One region of the Agrobacterium sp. NPDC090283 genome, then DNA from elsewhere that is predicted to be linked to it. Evidence: predicted binding sites of a transcription regulator. Region 1 holds the regulator's gene; the other holds the start of a gene.
What was found. Region 1 encodes LexA, which represses DNA repair genes until DNA is damaged. Its sites were predicted from a motif close to TGTTCNNNNTGTGTTCNG; they were not measured.

Region 1 (6,397 bases):
ATAGCGCCCTATGGTGCGCTCGCCCCTGTGAGCAAGCCGAACCCGCGCGTTGCCGCCTCTCAAAAAATCGCCGCATGCTTGGCGGAGGAGCGCGCATTCGGCCATGATTTTCTTTTCGTACCGGTTTTCATCGGCAGCGGTGCGATCCTCTGGTTTTCCCTCGACACTTCGCCTTCATTTCCCGTTCTGGCGGTCACATGTCTCATCGCCGCTGGCCTGGCATTTTTCGCGAAATATCGCTCGGGCTTCGCGGCGACGGCCTGCACCCTTGTCGCGCTGTTCTTGCTGGGCATGCTTTTCGCCGAAGTCGAAACGCGGCGGGCAGGGACCGTGGTGCTGGATACGCCCGTCACCACCACCATCACCGGCAGGGTGATGCGCAGGGAGGTGGATGCCCGTGGCAACTGGCGGTATGTGGTGCAGCTAGCCGCAACGGAGGCGCCGGCACTGTCACGCCCGCCGGGGAAGGTCTCGCTTCTCTCACGCGGGGCAGGCGAGCCTGTCGCACTTGGTGCGACCATTCGTGGCAAGGCGCGGCTTTCACCGCCGTCCGGCCCGGCCTTGCCGGGGCTCAACGATTTCGCCTTCGCCTCCTACTTCAGGGGCATAGGCGCGACCGGATTCTTCTACAAGCCGCCACAGGCGGTCACTCCACCCGGCATCGACGCGAAGACCGACTGGCTGGAATGGGCCGACATGCAACTCTATGGCCTTCGCACCGCAATTGCCGAACGCATCCGCAGCACCATCGGCGGCGATGCCGGAGCCTTTGCTGCCTCCATCGTCACCGATGAGAGACAGGCCATATCCCCCGAGACGATGGAAGCGTTGCGACTGTCCGGCCTTGCCCATATCGTCGCCATATCCGGCCTCAACATGGCGCTGGCGTCCGGCATATTCTTTGTCGGGCTGAGGCTTGCCTTCAGTCTTTTTCCGGCATTTGCGCAGCGCTGGCCCGTCAAGAAGATTTCGGCTTTCGCCGCACTCCTGATGACACTTGCCTATTATCTCATTTCCGGTTTCGCCGTCTCCGCCGAACGCGCCTGGTTGATGACATCGGCGATGCTGATCGCGGTGCTGTTCGATCAACCCTCGCTCAGCCTCCGGAATGTGGCGCTTTCCGCGCTGGTCATTCTTGCTTTTTCGCCATCGGAAATCATGGGGCCGAGCTTCCAGATGTCCTTTGCCGCGACCATCGCGCTCGTCGCCTCCTACGCCGCCTGGAGCCGCTGGCGCGCCGAGCGGGAACGTCTGTTCATCGGGCGCAAACCGGCATGGATGACGGTGGCGCAAACGGCGGGCGCCATCATCGGCGGCGTCATGACGACGTCGCTGATCGGCGGGCTCTCGACGGCGGTCTATTCAGTCGAGCATTTTCAGCGTGTCACCACCTATGGACTTTTCGCCAATCTGGCCGCCATGCCGCTGATGTCGCTCATCGTCATGCCCTTCGGCCTTGTCGCCATGTTGCTGATGCCCTTCGGGCTCGACGCGCCATTCCTGAAGGTCATGGGTTACGGCATGGCCCTCGTCATCGAGGTTGCGCAGGAGGTGGCGTCCTGGGGAGGAAGTGCGGCAACGGGACGTCCCCATGACTGGTTTCTGGGTCTCGCCTCGGCTGGTTTTCTGCTGCTGACATTGCTGCGCAGCCGGCTTGCGCTTCTGGGCATGCCGTTTCTGTTCCTCGCCTTTGGCCTGTCGGCGGCCGCGGCCTATCGCAATCCGCCTGATCTGCTCGTTCATGAGGATGGTGAGCTGGTGGCGTTACTGGAGGACGGTAAAGTCTATACGACGAAAACACAGCCGCAGGGTTTCGTTTATGGTCAGTGGCAAAGGGCGCTGCTTTTGCCGGAACAGCCTGTGCCGCCGGTCTTTCTCAAGAGCGAGACCAAGACAGCCAAAGTGGCTTTGACCACGAAGGCGAAGCTCGATCCGAAAGAGATGAGCGCTGTCGCCCGGCGGATGACGGTGGCCCTGAGAGACGCCGCACCCGGTGTTTTCACCTGCAGCAAAGGTATATGGTGCGCAGCGCGCGCGGGAAGCGGCGAATGGATCATCGTTCTGGAAGACGGTCGCTTTGCCGGAAAGGCCTGCGATATCGCCGATATCGTCATCGTTTCCCGCAGAACCTCCTTCTCCCAATGCCGCTCGGGCGCGCTCCTGTTGAATCGCGATATTTTGCGACGGATCGGTTCGCTGGAGCTGGACTTCGCAGACAGCGATCAGGCAGGGGTGGTCGGCAGGTTGGGCGCCGCAATCGCCGGAATGGACAGGCCCTGGAGCGAACATCGCTATTACGACTGGAAAAGCGGCCATTTTGAACACGACCTGCCTGATGCCGTGACCCGGTTGCTGGCGGCGCCGCAATAAAGTGCCGCCAGCATGGATCGTCAGGCCCTTATGCGCAAATCCGCGGTCACGTCGCCGATCCCGGCGATTTCCTCTTCATGCGCCGCGTCGCGCCATGTCTCCTTCAGTCCGGCCTCGTACCATTCGCGCATGGCGGGAAGGGCAAGCAGCCGGTCGCAATAGGCTTTTGCCGCGGGCGAAAGTTCCGCCCCATAGCTCTGGAAACGAAAGGCCACCGGGCAGAAGAAGGCATCGACCGCCGTGAATTTCTGGCCCGCAAGATAAGGCCCGCCGAATTTCGCGAGACCTTCGCTCCACAGCGCATCGATGCGCTTTATATCGGCCGCAAGCCCGGTGTCGCCACCCTTCGGTTTTACGCGAATGCCGACCGACATGGGATATAGATTGCGCAGCGAAGAAAAGCCCGCATGCATTTCGCTCGCCGCCGAACGAGACCAGGCCCTTGCCTGCTTGTCGCTCGCCCAGACGCCCTGGTGTCGCTCCGCCAGATATTCGGCGATCGACAGCGATTCCCAAACCGTCACTCCCTCATCGACAAGGCAGGGTACCTTGCCGGTCGGAGAGAAGGTGGAGAAGGAAACGCCTTCGCCGAAGGGAACGAGTTTTTCATCGAAGGCGATGCCGAGCGTGCGCATCAATACCCACGGCCGCAGCGACCATGAGGAATAGTTCTTGTTGGCAATATAAAGATCGTACATGACGTGCTCCCCGATATGACGCGCATTTCTATAACGGCGGATGGGCCTTGGAATATTGCAAATAATCCATGGCTCCCATAAGCGGCATTGATGGATGGGAAGGTGAGGTCAGGGAAAAAGAGGCGCATCCACGTCACCACCTGGAGATGACGGCGAGACATATGGCGACGCGATTTGCAACCTGCATCCTCGCTCAAGGAGATGAAGGGTGCTCATTTCCTTGAATTCAACCAGCCGCCTCTTTGCCCTTTCCTGCAGCACAACGAAAACATCTGGCATGAATCCGGAACCATCCTTCATGACAAAAGACGCGCCGATCCGCTGGACGATTTCTCTTTACTTCGGCAAAGCCGCATTGTTCCAGAAAGCAAACCGCGATGCTTCAAAGGGAGCGTCATCTTTCCCGATGACGCTCCCACCGAAAAAAAGGCGCCGTCAATTAATGATAACGGCGGATCAGCCCAACCAGCTTGCCCTGGATTTTCACCCGGTCCGGTCCGAAAATACGGGTCTCATAGGCGGGATTGGCCGCTTCCAGAGCGATGGAAGCTCCCTTGCGGCGGAAACGCTTCAGGGTCGCTTCTTCATCATCCACCAGCGCGACGACGATATCGCCCGGATTGGCGGTGTTGCCGTTGCGGATGATGACGGTATCGCCATCAAAAATGCCGGCCTCGATCATCGAGTCGCCCTTGACCTCAAGAGCATAATGTTCGCCCGAACCCAGCATGTCGACCGGCACGGCCACATCGTGGGTGTTGTTCTGGATGGCGGAAATCGGCACGCCGGCGGCGATGCGGCCCATGACCGGCACGGTGACGGCGCCGCCGAGATCATTGGCTGGCGCCTTGGGGGCAGGGGCCGGTTCCGGCGTCTTCGGCTTGCCGAGGCTGCCTTCGATGACGCTGGGCGAAAAGCCGCGCTGCGGCCTCGCACCCGGCGTGTAGGCCTCCGGCAATTTGATCACTTCCAGCGCTCGTGCCCTGTTAGGTAGCCGGCGAATAAAGCCGCGCTCCTCGAGCGCGGTGATGAGCCGGTGGATGCCGGATTTGGAGGCAAGATCGAGTGCGTCCTTCATTTCATCGAAGGAGGGCGGCACGCCGGACTCTTTCATTCTTTCATGAATGAAGAGAAGCAATTCCTGCTGTTTGCGCGTGAGCATGAGGAAAACACCCTTGAGAATCGTCGTTGAAGTCGCGAAACAAATACAGAACGAACACTATATGTTCCATATGTGTTCCGCAATCCCCTAAAATTTCGTGAAGGGTGTATCGCAGATGGTGATTTGATCGTCGAAACCGTGAACAAAGCGGATTTGATTACTTAAGCGAGGTGTCTCGAACGCCAAAACCATCGGCCGGGGAGAATCGGCCGATGGTTTCCGTTGCCATTTTGCTGCGGGCTGAGTGTCAGTAGATCGTGAGCGCAGGAATGAAGCTGACCGCGATGAGAAGCAGCATCGCCATGGTGAAGAACGGCCACAATTCCCTCGTCGTCGCGCCGAGCGGCGCTCTGGCGATGGAGGACGAGATGAAGAGCGTGGTGCCGATCGGTGGCGTATAGAGCCCGATACCGAGATTGATGACCATCATCATGCCGAGCTGCACCCGGTCGAGCCCGATCATATCCGCAAGCGGCACGAAGATCGGTCCGAGAAGCAGGATCGACGGCGGCAGATCGAGCGGCATCCCGATGATCAGCATCAGGATGTTCATCATGAGAATGATCAGGATCGGGTTGGAGATATTCTCCGCCACCCAGGTGGCGAAATGCTGGGGAGCCTGATCGAAGGTGAGGACCCAGCCTACCGCCGCACTGCCCATGATGACCAGCATGACGACGCCGGTTGCCGAGCCCGCCTCGACGAAATTGTCGCAGAAACGTTTCCACGTCAGATCGCGATAAAAGAAGATGCTGAGCACGAGCGAATAGACGACAGAAAGAACGGCGACTTCCGTCGGCGTTGCAAAGCCGAAGCGCAGGCCGAGGATGATCAGGATCGGCAGAAGGATTGCCGGCAGGCTGCGGAATGCAAGGAGCGCCAGATCGCGCTTGCGGATACTTTCGTCACGCACGGCATAGCCCCGCCGCACAGCGATGGCCCAGCAGACGAAGATGAAGCCCACTGCCATGAGCAGGCCCGGCAGAATGCCGGCTATGAACAGATTGGCGATGCTGACACCGCTGACCAGCGAATAGAGGATCATCGGGATCGACGGTGGGATAAGCACGTCGATGACCGCCGAGGTGGCATTGTTGGCCGCACAGAGGGGGGCAGGGTAGCCTTGGCGTTTCTGCCATGGAATGAGCACCGAACCGAGCGCACTCGCATTGGCGACCGCCGAGCCGGAAACGCCGCCGAACACGACCGAAGAAATGACCGTCGTGGAAAGCGGGCCGCCGCGCCAGCGCTGCATGGCCTTGGAGGCGAGTTCCAGAAGCTGGGTTCCGAGTTTGCCGCCGAGCATCAGCGTGCCGGCGAGCATGAAGAACGGCAGCGCCAGCATCGGAAAAGACTGCGTCTGGTCGTAAACCTGCTGCGCCACGATCGAAAGCGGCACGTAACCGTTCCACAGCACGGCGACACCCGCAGAGATGATCAGGGCGTAGCCGACCGGAACCGCAATCATCATGAGAATACAAAATGCAATGATCATCACGATGGTCATAGCGGCATCTCCTCGGTTGCGCCGTGCGGGCGGGCATGCCAGCCGCCGGAGAGAATGCGCAGGCTCGCTGTTGCGGTCGTGACGGAGACCAATGCCGCGCCGAAGGCGATGGAATAATAGCCGATGCTGTTGGGCAGTTGCAGGACGGGGCTGATTTCTGCGCCGGCGATCTCGGCGACGACAAGCGCCTGTTGCGCGAGAATGACGAAGCTTGCGACCGTCACGAGATTGGCAAACAGCAGAACGCCCACCTTGCCGCGTTCGTCGAACTTGTCATAGATCCACTCCACTGCCATATGCGCGCCGTTCTGCGCCGCAAGGGTAATGCCGGCGACGATGAACCATGGAAACAGCATGGTCGGCAGTTCTTCCGCAAAATCCAGACCGCCGGATGTCGATAGATAGCGGACGATGACGTTTGCGGTCATGATGACCGTGAGCAGAATGCCTGACGCCACGATGATGACGCGGCAGAGGATGGCGATGAAACTGTCAACGCGATTGGCGGCGGACAAGGCTCCTTCGAGCATTGGCGCATCTCCTGAAAACTGAAACCGTATGAATGTCGGCGTGAGCGACGCTCCCGCCGATCCTGTCGGTGGACATGAAGGCGAGGTCGGGCGGCACGAGCCGGCCCGGCATCTGATCGTCAGCCCTTGG
Region 2 (6,397 bases), on a different contig from region 1:
CGCCGATGCCGCCGGTGGCGAAAACGCGGATGCCGGCGCGGGCGGCGGCGATCATGGTGGCGGCCACCGTGGTGGCCCCCGTGCGGCGCTCGGCGATCGCGAAGGCGATATCGGCGCGCGAGACCTTCATGGCGTCGGTGGTCTGGGCCAGCGCCTCGAGCTGGTCTTTCTCAAGGCCGATATGCAGGGTGCCGTGAATGACCGCGATGGTGGCCGGAACCGCGCCCTGATCGCGGATGATCTGTTCGACGCTTTCCGCCATTTCGATATTGCCGGGATAGGGCATGCCGTGGGTGATGATGGTCGATTCAAGTGCGACGATCGGCGCACCGCGCTGCTTGGCGGCGGCGACTTCCTCAGAATAGACGATGGGCAGGAGCGGGGAGATGGGGCGGGTCATTTCATCTGTTCCAGTTTTTAAAAGCGGGTTCATGCCAGCATTTCCGCCTGGGGAACAAGCCCCAACATGGCGTCGACACTGTCTTTTGATAGGTCCTGGGAGGTGGCGAAGGGGGACTGCACGGTGATGGCGGCCGCGGCCGCGCCCTGCCTCAACGCTTCCGCAATCGTCTTTCCCTCGGCGATGGCGGCGAGATAACCCGATGCCATGGCGTCGCCCGCCCCCGTCACATCCTTCACCTCGCGGATGAGGGGCGGATGGAGGATTGCTTTTTCCGTTCCGTTGAAGGCCAGGACTTCGCTTGCGCCGCGGGTGACGACGCCGCCGGAAAGCCCGGCCTTGCGCAGGATGTCGGGCCAGTCGCGCACATTGACCGCCGTCTCGCCGGTCAGCGCTCGAGCTTCCGCCTCGTTCATGAAGAGGATGTCGATATCGCCGAGCGCCGCTTTCAGCCTCACCGCTTTGGCGGGCGAAATGGCGATGGCCGCGAGCGGCTTTTCGCAGGCGCGGGCGACGAGGCCGAGCGCCGTCAGCGTATCATCGGGCAGATTGGCGTCGCAGAGCAGGATATCGCTCGCCGTGATCGCCTCGCGCACCGCCCGCACCTTCAGGCGGCGCGGCGTGAAGAGCTTGTAGAGGTCCATATCGGCCAGCGCGATGACGAGATTGCCGTCGCGCTCCAGAATGGCGGTGTAGCTTGGCGTGCGGCGGTCGAGGAAGGTGAACGGCGTATCTTCAACGCCCGCCTGCCGTGCTGCCTCCGCAACCGCCTCACCGGTCACGTCGCCGCCGCGCGGGGCGATGATGCGGACCTGAAAACCGAGGCGGGAGAGATTGCGCGCGGCGTTGAAACCGCCGCCGCCTGCCTCTTCCATCCAGGAGCCGGGGTTGCTCGCGCCGGGCGCCGTCTCGGTCTCGATCATGCCGCGCCTGTCGATATGCGCACCGCCCAGAACGAGTATTTTCTTCACGCTTGTATTTCCCTCTCTGGCGGATGGAAAGACCGGGCGATTCGGCCTAAACTGATGTCTTCCTGACCTCGCATCCGGTTTGCGGCTATAGGCCCGGCACGGAAAAACGAAAGCAGAACAAACGACTTATCGCTATTTGTTTTCAATATGCTGGCCCAGCCTTGCGAAATGAGAACAAATAGAGTACATACCGTTTCCATACTGCTTCATTGCCTGTGCGGCTTCAATAACCTAAAGGTGGTTCGGATGGCACAAAATTCTTTGCGTCTCGTAGAGGATAAATCGGTGGATAAAAGCAAGGCACTGGAAGCGGCGCTCTCCCAGATCGAACGGTCGTTCGGCAAGGGATCGATCATGAAGCTCGGTTCCAATGAAAATGTGGTTGAAGTGGAAACCGTTTCGACGGGTTCGCTCAGCCTGGATATCGCGCTGGGCATCGGCGGTCTGCCGAAGGGGCGTATCATTGAGATTTACGGTCCGGAAAGCTCCGGTAAAACGACGCTGGCGCTGCAGACGATTGCGGAAGCCCAGAAGAAGGGCGGCATCTGCGCCTTCGTCGACGCCGAACATGCGCTCGATCCGGTCTATGCCCGCAAGCTCGGTGTGGATCTGCAGGGCCTTCTGATCTCGCAGCCGGATACGGGCGAGCAGGCGCTTGAGATCACCGATACGCTGGTGCGTTCCGGCGCGGTGGACGTGCTCGTGGTCGACTCCGTTGCGGCACTGACGCCGCGGGCGGAAATCGAAGGCGAAATGGGCGACAGCCTGCCGGGTCTTCAGGCCCGTCTGATGAGCCAGGCGCTGCGCAAGCTGACCGCCTCGATCTCCAAGTCGAAGTGCATGGTGATTTTCATCAACCAGATCCGCATGAAGATCGGCGTCATGTTCGGTTCGCCGGAAACGACGACGGGCGGTAACGCGCTGAAGTTCTACGCCTCCGTGCGCCTCGACATCCGCCGTATCGGCGCCGTCAAGGAGCGCGAAGAGGTTGTCGGCAACCAGACGCGCGTCAAGGTCGTCAAGAACAAGATGGCGCCGCCCTTCAAGCAGGTGGAATTCGACATCATGTATGGCGAAGGCGTTTCCAAGACCGGTGAGCTGGTCGATCTCGGCGTGAAGGCCGGTATCGTCGAGAAATCCGGTGCCTGGTTCTCCTATAACAGCCAGCGTCTGGGGCAGGGGCGTGAAAACGCCAAGACCTTCCTGCGCGACAATCCGGATACGGCCAACGAGATCGAACTGGCGCTGCGCCAGAATGCCGGTCTGATTGCCGACCGCTTCCTGCAGAATGGCGGCCCGGACGCCGGCGAAGGCGACGACGGCAGCGACGAGGGCTGATGCCGTCTGCGAAGGTCCGGGCATCGCCGCCCGGAGACTTTGCCGAGCCGATATGGATCAAAAGGGTCGTGCGATTTTTCTTCGCGCGGCCCTTTTTCCTTGCCTATATGTCTTGCTTCGCCTCCATGGCTGGACAGGGCCGGGTGCGGACGATAAAAGCCAGTGATTTTGCAATATAGCCATCCTTCGGGGGTGGCGGTGATGGACTCCAGCTGTGAGCGGTGTGTGGGCATGAGCGGTGTGAATGAAATTCGGTCGACCTTTCTCGACTACTTCAAGAAGAACGGACACGAGATCGTGCCCTCCAGCCCGCTGGTGCCGCGCAACGATCCGACACTGATGTTCACCAATGCCGGCATGGTGCAGTTCAAGAACGTCTTCACCGGTCTTGAAAGCCGCCCTTATTCCACGGCCGCTTCGGCGCAGAAATGCGTGCGCGCCGGCGGCAAGCATAACGACCTCGACAATGTCGGTTATACCGCCCGTCACCACACCTTCTTCGAAATGCTCGGGAATTTCTCCTTCGGCGATTATTTCAAGGAAGAGGCGATCACCCATGCCTGGAACCTGATCACCCGGGAATTCGGCATCGACCGCAACCGTCTGCTGGTCACGGTCTATCACACCGACGACGAGGCCTTTAACCTCTGGAAGAAGATCGCCGGTTTCTCCGACGACCGCATCATCCGCATTCCGACCAGCGACAATTTCTGGGCGATGGGCGATACCGGTCCCTGCGGTCCCTGTTCGGAGATATTCTACGATCATGGCGATCACATCTGGGGTGGACCGCCCGGTTCGCCGGAAGAGGATGGCGATCGTTTCATCGAAATCTGGAACCTCGTCTTCATGCAATATGAGCAGTTGACGAAGGAAGAGCGCATCGACCTGCCGCGTCCGTCGATCGATACCGGCATGGGTCTGGAGCGCATTTCCGCGCTGCTGCAGGGCAAACATGACAATTACGATACGGACCTGTTCCGCGCGCTGATTGCGGCTTCCGTCGAAGCAACCGGCGTTCCGGCCGAAGGCGAAAAGCGCGCCAGCCACCGGGTCATTGCCGACCATCTGCGCTCGTCCGCCTTCCTGATCGCCGATGGCGTCCTGCCATCGAATGAAGGCCGTGGTTACGTTCTGCGCCGCATCATGCGTCGCGCCATGCGCCATGCCGAGCTTCTCGGCGCGCGCGAGCCGCTGATCTACAAGCTGCTGCCGGCACTGGTGCAGCAGATGGGCCGCGCCTATCCGGAACTGGTCCGCGCCGAGGCGCTGATTTCCGAGACGCTGAAGCTTGAGGAAACCCGTTTCCGCAAGACGCTGGAGCGTGGCCTGTCGCTGTTGTCCGATGCCACCTCGACGCTGCACAAGGGTGACATGCTGGATGGCGAAACCGCCTTCAAGCTTTACGACACCTATGGCTTCCCGCTCGACCTGACGCAGGATGCGCTGCGTGCCCGCGAAATCGGCGTCGATATTTCCGGCTTCACCGATGCGATGGAGCGCCAGAAGGCCGAAGCCCGCTCGCATTGGGCCGGCTCCGGCGACAAGGCGACCGAGACGATCTGGTTCGAGCTCAAGGAAAAACTCGGCGCGACCGAGTTCCTCGGTTACGACACCGAAACCGCCGAGGGCGTCATCCAGGCGATCGTCAAGGACGGCAAGGCCGTCGAGAGCGCTGCCGATGGCGAGACCGTGCAGGTCGTCGTCAACCAGACGCCGTTCTACGGCGAGTCCGGTGGCCAGATGGGCGATACCGGCGTGATCTCCGGCGACAATGGCGCCTTTGCCGTTTCCGATACCCAGAAGAGGGGTGAAGGCCTGTTCGTGCATTTGGGCACGGTCTCTAAGGGTGGTCTCAAGGTTGGCGATGCCGTTCAGCTGACGGTCGATCATGACCGCCGCTCGCGCCTGCGTGCGAACCACTCCGCCACCCATCTTCTGCATGAGGCGCTGCGCGAAGTGCTCGGCACGCACGTCGCCCAGAAGGGTTCGCTGGTTGCGCCCGAGCGCCTGCGCTTCGACGTTTCGCATCCGAAGCCGATGTCGGCCGAGGAGCTGAAGGTCGTCGAAGAAATGGCGAACGAAATCGTGCTGCAGAACTCGCCGGTCGTGACCCGTCTGATGAGCGTCGACGATGCCATTGCCGAGGGCGCGATGGCGCTGTTCGGTGAAAAATACGGCGACGAAGTTCGTGTCGTCTCCATGGGCACCGGCCTGCATGGCGCAAAAGCCAACCGTCCTTATTCCGTCGAGCTTTGCGGCGGCACGCATGTGGCGGCCACCGGCCAGATCGGGCTCATCCGCATTCTCGGCGAAAGCGCCGTTGGTGCGGGCGTGCGCCGCCTTGAAGCCGTAACGGGGCAGGGCGCGCTTGCCTATCTCTCCGAACAGGATGAGCGGGTGAAGGCACTCGCTTCGTCGCTGAAGGTTCAGCCGGGCGATGTGCTGTCGCGTGTCGAAGGGCTGCTCGACGAGCGCAAGAAGCTGGAGCGCGAACTTGCGGATGCGCGCCGGAAGCTTGCCATGGGCGGCGGTTCGGCGGATGCCGGCGCAAGCGACGTCAAGCAGGTTGCGGGTGTCAATTTCCTGGCGAAATCCATGTCCGGCATCGATGCGAAGGATCTCAAGGGTCTTGCCGATGAGGCCAAGGCCAATCTCGGTTCCGGCGTCGTGCTGCTGATCGCGGTTTCCGAAGACGGCAAGGCAAGTGCTGTCGCTGCCGTGACCGAAGATCTGACCGCCCGTTTCAGCGCTGTCGATATCGTCCGCACCGCGTCCGCAGCTCTTGGCGGCAAGGGTGGCGGTGGTCGCCCTGACATGGCGCAGGCCGGCGGCCCCGATGGTGCAAAGGCGCAGGACGCGATCGAAGCGGTGGCGGCGGCGCTGGCCGCCTAATCCCCCAAAACCACAGGGTTGGTCCGGTTTTCCGGGCCAACCGCTTCCGTTTTCACCAATGGGGTGAGGACGGTCGGTTGCCGGCCTCGTTTGCCGGGCACCCAACTGAGCAGGATTTGTCAAATCGGGTTATGGTTCTATTGGCCATCGGATTTGCAAAGAGGCTCGATATGAACGGTGACACGGCTTGGGCAATCTATGAAACGCGTCTGAGGCGGGTTTCAGCCTATATTCATGACCATCTTGACGAAGAACTGGATATGGGCCGGCTGGCGGAAATCGCCTGCATGTCAAGCTATCACTGGCACAGGATTTATCGGGCAATCCATGGCGAAACGGCGGCGATGACCGTCAAGAGGCTGCGGTTGCACCGCGCGGCGGGCGAGATCGTCCGCGGCGATCTTGCCATCGGCGACATTGCAAAACGATCGGGCTACCCGAACCTCCAGTCCTTCAACCGCATTTTCAAAACGGCCTACGGAATGCCGCCGGCGCGTTACCGGAAAGAGGGAAGCCACAGTCTGTTCAACGCAGTTCCTTTGGAAAAGGCGACCGATATGTTCGATATTGCTGTGAAAACCGTTTCTCCCATGACCTTGACCGGGGTTCCGCATCGCGGCTCCTACATGCTGATCAGCAAGGCGTTCGAAACCCTGTTCGGGACGCTGCATGCGCGTGGACTGGCCGGGCCGGACATGCGCATGATCGGGGTTTATTTCGACGATCCCGATATCGTGCCTGCCGACAACCTTCGCTCCATCGCCTGCGTCACTGGTGTTGTGATGCCGATGGA

Region 2: recA (recombinase RecA) is a predicted target of LexA. The motif match lies at 1,542-1,559, and genes of this name have one in related genera.

Annotation. Positions count from the first base shown of each region.
Region 1 covers NZ_JBIVYG010000001.1:537,126-543,522, forward strand. Annotated here, with positions in the region: gene ACIQUH_RS02675 (ComEC/Rec2 family competence protein) at 1-2,370, shown strand, start outside; gene ACIQUH_RS02680 (glutathione S-transferase family protein) at 2,391-3,068, opposite strand; gene lexA (transcriptional repressor LexA) at 3,508-4,230, opposite strand; gene ACIQUH_RS02690 (TRAP transporter large permease subunit) at 4,478-5,737, opposite strand; gene ACIQUH_RS02695 (TRAP transporter small permease) at 5,734-6,267, opposite strand; gene ACIQUH_RS02700 (TRAP transporter substrate-binding protein) at 6,387-6,397, opposite strand, start outside.
Region 2 covers NZ_JBIVYG010000010.1:158,673-165,069, reverse strand. Annotated here, with positions in the region: gene ACIQUH_RS16350 (pseudouridine-5'-phosphate glycosidase) at 1-400, opposite strand, end outside; gene ACIQUH_RS16345 (carbohydrate kinase family protein) at 430-1,371, opposite strand; gene recA (recombinase RecA) at 1,618-2,709, shown strand; gene alaS (alanine--tRNA ligase) at 2,941-5,604, shown strand; gene ACIQUH_RS16330 (GyrI-like domain-containing protein) at 5,775-6,397, shown strand, end outside.